DNA from 2 places in the Sporomusa sp. genome. Region 1 is predicted to be linked to the other one. Evidence: riboswitches for the same ligand, from Rfam matches in the RefSeq annotation. Region 1 holds a riboswitch; the other holds the start of a gene.
The links. A riboswitch is a leader RNA that binds a small molecule or an ion and turns the genes downstream of it on or off. The one in region 1 is predicted to bind glycine.
Positions count from the first base shown of each region.

Region 2: another riboswitch for glycine. It lies ahead of AC29Z1_RS11695 (amino acid permease); the one in region 1 lies ahead of gcvT (glycine cleavage system aminomethyltransferase GcvT).

Region 1 is NZ_JBYKYF010000255.1:343-3,768, reverse strand. Features, by position in the region: partial or broken gene gcvPA (aminomethyl-transferring glycine dehydrogenase subunit GcvPA) at 1-104, opposite strand, end outside; gene gcvH (glycine cleavage system protein GcvH) at 107-496, opposite strand; gene gcvT (glycine cleavage system aminomethyltransferase GcvT) at 616-1,719, opposite strand; glycine riboswitch at 2,002-2,088, opposite strand; gene serS (serine--tRNA ligase) at 2,154-3,422, opposite strand.
Region 2 is NZ_JBYKYF010000177.1:2,674-6,099, reverse strand. Features, by position in the region: partial or broken gene AC29Z1_RS11700 (phenylacetate--CoA ligase family protein) at 1-545, shown strand, start outside; glycine riboswitch at 1,238-1,313, shown strand; glycine riboswitch at 1,317-1,398, shown strand; gene AC29Z1_RS11695 (amino acid permease) at 1,591-2,970, shown strand; gene AC29Z1_RS11690 (L,D-transpeptidase family protein) at 3,129-3,426, opposite strand, start outside.

The DNA.
Region 1 (3,426 bases):
TCAACGGGAATATCGGCATATAAATCTTCAACCGCATTTACCCCAATGGCTGCCAACATGGCCATGCGGTCTGACGGCGTATGCGGCAGATAACTCCATGGCATGATTAATGCCCTCCCTCAGCAATCAGTTGCGCATAAGACTCACTGTCTAATAACTCAGCTAACTCAGCTTCGTCAGTAATTTCGATTTTAGCAATCCATCCCTCACCATAAGGATCCTGGTTAATCATCTCAGGTCTATCAGCTAGAGTTTCGTTACCAGCAGTTACTTTCCCGGAAAGCGGCGAATACACGTCTGATACGGCCTTAACCGATTCTACTACCGAAAGTCCACTCCCGCTAGTCAGCTCAGTTCCAACTTCCGGCAACTCGACAAAAACTACATCCCCAAGTTGAGATTGAGCATAATCGGTAATCCCAATAGTTGCTATGTTTCCTTCCAGTCTCACCCATTCATGATCTTTGGAATACTTAAGCTCTTTAGGAATATTCATTCTTATTTCCCCTTTCGCTAAAGTGATTCTTAGAATCAGTGGGATGTATCCCATCTGAGTTTCAGTCAAACTTATTTAAGCCAATTTGCGCCTTACGACCTGCTTTTCACAAACCAAAATTATCGCAGTTTAGGCCGCTGATAAAATGGGGTAGCAATAACCTTAGCCGGAATCTGTTTTCCGCGAATCTCAATATCAAAATTCTGACCAATACCAGCATACTCGGCATCCACCAACGCCAGCCCTAAATTTTTATCCAGTGTCGGCGCATAGGACCCTGTAGTTACTGTGCCAATTCGGCGGCCTTGGTAGGTAACCGGATACTCAGCACGTGGTATACCCCGTCCAAGCATCACAAACCCGACTAGTTTCCGTTGAGTTCCAGTTTGCTTTTGCTCTGTTAGAATCGCCTGCCCGTTAAACCGGCCTTTATCTACAGCGACAAACTTGCCCAAACCAGCCTCCACTGGAGTAATCATGGGCGATAATTCATGCCCGTATAATGGCAGTCCGGCCTCAAACCGCAAAGTATCCCGGCAGCCAAGTCCGGCAGGCAGTACGCCATAGGGCTTACCGGCTTCCATTATAGTTTCCCAGAGATAAGCAGCATCTTCCGGACGGCAATATATTTCAAAGCCAGCTTCTCCGGTATAGCCGGTTCGGGAAATCATAACCTTCTTCTCCGCCATCTTAGTTTCAGGAATAAACCAGTAATATTTCAAATTTGTCAGTGTTGCCGTGGTTAGTTTACTTACAATCGTTTCCGCCAACGGTCCCTGTAATGCCAGCTCAGCTGTTTCTGCCGACAAGTTGGTTAGCGTTACCTGATATGTACCGCAATAATCCTGCAGCCATTGCCAGTCTTTATCAATATTGGCGGCGTTAACAACCAGCAAGTACTCATCCAGGCTGCGCCTATAAATCAGCAAGTCATCCACAGTGCCGCCATCCGGGTAGCACATTGGTGTATACTGTACTTGGTTATCTGCCATCAAGGAGACATCATTCGTTACCAGGTTCTGCAAAAAGTCCAGGGCATCAGGCCCTTTCACCAATATCTCACCCATGTGAGACACATCAAACAAGCCAGCCCTTTCTCTCACTGCTTTGTGTTCCTCCAGTATTCCCGTATACTGCACGGGAAGCAGCCAGCCGCCGAACTCAACCATTTTGCCGCCATATTTGACATGGGTCTCATAGAGTGGCGTCTGCTTTGCTGTCATATCATCCTCTCCTTTTTATCAGAATTTCCAAGCTGCAACCCATTCCATTATTACCTCAAAAACACATTCTGGAATACATTTGGCTTGTGCCAACCGCTGATAATGGTAAACATCGCTAGTATTCTGCTACCTCTCAAAAGTCAGGCTTTCTGTTAAAAAATAAAAAAACAGAGGCAAAGTGAAATCATTCTCTTTGCCTCTGTCCGTTTACCTGAGAGATTTGCCCCCACAGGAGCTCCCCATCGGTGACACCCGCATGAACGGATGTGCTCTCCAGAGTATAGTCCGGTTATAGTCCTTTTGCCTGAGAGTTTGACAAAGGGCTTACTCCTTCGGCGCCGCACATACGGTCTCTCCTATAACCATCATCCCTTACAAATATTTATTTGTTTTCTAAATTTTAACAAAGGACTAAGATGGCTGTCAATAGCCAATTACTTAATTACATCGACGCCCATATAGGGACGCAGTACTTCAGGAATAATCACCGAACCATCTGCTTGCTGGTAGTTTTCTAAGATTGCCGCCACAGTCCGGCCAATCGCTACCCCAGAACCGTTCAGGGTATGCACAAACTCAGGCTTGGCCTTGGGTCCACGACGGAACTTAATTTCAGCGCGGCGAGCCTGGAAGTCTTCGAAATTAGAACAGGAAGAAATTTCGCGATAAGTGTTAAAGCTGGGCAGCCATACTTCAAGATCATAGGTTTTGGCTGAAGAAAAGCCCATATCGCCAGTGCATAACAGGACCGTCCGGTGCGGCAAACCTAATAGTTGCAGCACTCTTTCGGCGTTATGTGTTAATTTTTCCAACTCATTATAGGACTCTTCCGGCAGACAGAACTTCACCAATTCTACTTTGTTGAACTGATGCTGACGGATCAGGCCGCGGGTATCTCGGCCGGCGGCCCCGGCTTCAGCCCGGAAACAGCCGCTATAGGCAGTATAGTTGAGCGGCAAATCCTTGGCATCTAAAATTTCCTGTCGGTGCAAGTTGGTAATAGGCACTTCGGCGGTAGGAATAAGGTAATAGTCCAGACCTTCCAGTTTAAACATATCTTGGGCAAATTTAGGCAATTGACCAGTACCAATCATACTGGCTTCATTAACAATAAACGGTGGGAAAAATTCGGTATAGCCATGCTCCTTAGTGTGCAAATCCAGCATGAAGTTGATAAGCGAACGTTCTAACCGAGATCCCAAACCTTTATAAAAGGTAAATCTGGCACCAGTTACCTTTGCACCACGTTCAAAATCCAGAATACCTAACTTTTCGCCAATTTCCCAGTGAGGTTTAGGTTCAAAATCAAACTCGCGCGGTGTTCCCCATCGGCGTATTTCCTGATTATCCTGCTCGTCTTTTCCTACTGGTACCGAATCATGAGGCACATTGGGTATGCTCATCAGAATGGCTGACAGTGCGGCTTCGGTCTCTTTTACTTTGGCGTCAATGGCTGCTATGCGATCGCCTACCTCCCGCATTTCAGCAATCATATCATCGGCATTTTCACCCGCCTTTTTCTTTTTGCTAATTTCTTGCGAAACCGTGTTTCGTTTGTTTTTGAGGGCCTCAACCTCGGCTAACAGTTCGCGGCGTTCTTTCTCGAGACCAAGAAATTCGCTTAAGCTGATAGCGCTTCCCCGGTTTTTCAATGCTTGTTCTACTGTTTCAGGGTTCTCCCGTACAAATTTAATGTCTAACATGTAT
Region 2 (3,426 bases), on a different contig from region 1:
AGATTGGGAGCGCCCAAACCATTGCTTTACCGGAATGTACAGCCTTTCATTTGAACGATTTGCATCTTATCACCGAAATTATTGATCCAATGACAGGCAAGCCGGCTGATGAAGGTGAATTAGTATTTACTACTATCCGAAGAGAAGGTATGCCGCTCATCCGGTACCGGTCTGGCGATAAAGCGCGTTGGGCTGAGTGCGGCTGTTGGCTGCCCCTTAAGGCTATTAAGCTTTTGGGGAGAACCGATGACATGATTGTAGCCGGAGATATGAATATTTATGGCCGAGTTATTGCTGACGCAGTAGGAAATATTCCCGGAACCACCGGTAGAGTGCAAATCACAGTAACCAAAGAAGGGCTGACAGATAAACTGTCAATTACGATTGAAGGTCATACAACCGAGGCAAAAATACGGGAGGCTTTGCTTACATCATATCCGGAACTGGATACAAACTTGAAAAATGGCAATTTGTATTTAACCATTGAGCAGGTTGATATTCTGGCTTCACAGATAAAAAATGTAAAAGTATTGGATTTAAGATGACTTTAGTGCCTGTGAATGTACAGACTATCGGGCGCTACCTTTGTTTCAACAATATGTAGTGAAAATCTTAAGGATAGTTTGACTTAGATAAATTTAGCTAAATAAAAAAGACACCATCCATTGGATGGTGACCCTATATCCTATATATTGCACTGTGCTTTTACTCAGCAGGATTAAATGACGCCAGCTAAGTGAACTAAGTTTAACACATATAAGGTGACTGCTACAAATACAAAAGCGGCCCCCCCTAGTTTAATTGCTTCCATAATTTCACCTCTTTTCTTGACCATACTTCAGCCGATACCTAACAGGTTTGAGGGAACGACTGATTACAACGAGTGTGACTGGATAAATATAAGGCTCTTATAGGGTACTCCTATTTAAGTATTCACGCAAGCTGCGTTTTGGAGCATATTAATAGAAATTTGGTGCTGATGTGACAAAATGGCTAATTAGGTAACATATGGTTAAAAATTCCCTTGATAATTTACGTATAATATAAAATAATCTAAATAAAGTTAATTTAATGGATTTTTTTAAAAAATAGAAAGATACAAAGGCTATATATCCCATTAAATCAAAGGATATAAGTGGATAAATCAGCGCTACATGGAACATCGATATTTTTATTGACATTTATAAAAAGTGGTGGTAGAGTATGTAAGTAACCTAAACTTAATACCGAAATTCGTATGAAGATAATGGGAGAGAGATTGTATAATCCGCCGAAGATGTTATGCTTTCAGGCAAAAGGACCGTTATTGGACGAAACTCTGGAGAGCCTCGATAGAGCACCGAAGGAGCAAGCTGATTTATTTTTAAATTAGTGAATCTCTCAGGTAAAAGGACAGAGCCGATTAGCTATTTTGTGAGGCCAAATGTTTATTTGGTCTCTTTCTGTATTTTATGGGGCCAGATTTTGCTAATTTGGCCTCTTTTTGCTCTTTCGGAGGACGGTGTGGTGATTTTTGGTAATAAGTGTTAACTTTGCGCTCATAGTAACGCAGATCTAAAAACAGTAACACTAAGAAAGGCGGAAATGTTTATGATGGAAAATCAAAGTTTAGCGAGAGGACTGAAAAATCGCCACGTTCAATTGCTTGCGATTGGTGGGGCAATTGGTACAGGACTATTTCTGGGGTCAGGTCGGTCTATTCACTTGGCAGGCCCATCTATTTTATTTGCCTATATCATAACAGGGATCATTTGTTTTTTTGTTATGCGTGCCCTTGGCGAATTATTGCTTTCTAATTTAAAATACCATTCTTTTGTCGATTTTGTACGTGAGTATCTGGGAAACGGAGCTGCATTTATTACTGGTTGGACTTATTGGTTTTGCTGGATTTCCCTTGCTATGGCTGACGTAACAGCTGCTGGCATGTATATACAGTACTGGTTCCCCGATATAGCCCAATGGGTTCCCAGTCTTATGATTTTAGTAGTATTACTCATTATGAATCTTACTGCAGTGAAGCTGTTTGGTGAAATGGAATTTTGGTTTGCCTTAATTAAAGTAGTTGCCATTCTATCATTGATTGTCATTGGTACATTCATGATTATTAAAGGTTTTGCTACTGATGCTGGTGCATCCAGCTTTTCCAACCTCTGGAGTCATGGCGGTTGGATTCCTAATGGGTTAAGCGGCTTTATTCTTTCCTTCCAAATGGTTGTTTTTGCATTTACCGGTATCGAATTGGTTGGGTTGACCGCTAGTGAAACGGAAAATCCGGAACGGGTTATTCCTAAGGCTATCAACAATATTCCTATCAGAATTATTATCTTCTATGTCGGAGCACTGCTGGTCATTATGAGCATATATCCATGGACTGCCATTAGTCCGGCTAAGAGCCCGTTTGTCCAGGTATTTTCTGCTATGGGGATTGCGGCTGCTGCATCGATTGTCAATTTTGTTGTTTTAACATCAGCGGCATCGGCTGGTAACAGTGGGATTTTTAGTACAAGCCGTATGGTTTACTCTCTGGCACAAGAAAATAATGCGCCTGAATCCATGAAAAAATTAACCTCCAATCGTATTCCGGCTAATGCGACTATGATGTCGACAATTGTTGTTCTGATAGCGATTATTCTGCAATACATTATGCCGGAGGGTGTATTTGTACTAATTACCAGTATATCCACATTCTGTTTTATCTTTATTTGGGCTATTATTACTATCTGCCATTTAAAATACCGTAAAACCAATCCTGAACTAGCTGCTAAAAATAAGTTCAAAATGCCGTTATATCCAATCATTAACTATATAATTTTAGCGTTTTTTGCTTTTGTTTTAATTTCACTGGCACTCAATGAGGAAACTCGTGTAGCCCTGTTTGTGACACCTATATGGTTTATCATGCTGGGTGTGATATACAGGATATGTAAATCAAGAACGAAAGCGGAAGAGGGACAAACTAGTTTAGTATAATGTATGATGTAGAGGCTGTCTCCCAGTAAAAAAGGAAACAACAGGGTCAGCGTATTATTTTGTCTTATAATGTATTGCAACATACAAGAATCGGGTAATTTAACAAAAGACACCATCCCAATGGGTGGTGTTTTTGTTCATAAGGTGTATAACGATGCTTACAATCCCATTAAATCAAGTGTTTTTCTATCAACTATACCTGTAGGTTTAAGGCCATGATCATGTTGAAAGCGCTTAACTGCAGTCTCGGTTTCTTTATTAAAAAAACCGTCAGCTCTTTCTTCTAGGTATCCTAAATTTCTTAGGTGGATTTGCAGTTTTACAACATCAGGCCCCATTACATTAATTTTTAACTGGCGTTGGATGGGAACAGGGTGGTTTTCGATTTTTACTGGTGTCCCAATGGGAATCCACTCATATAATTCTTCAATATCTTTATTTCGCATGCGAATACAT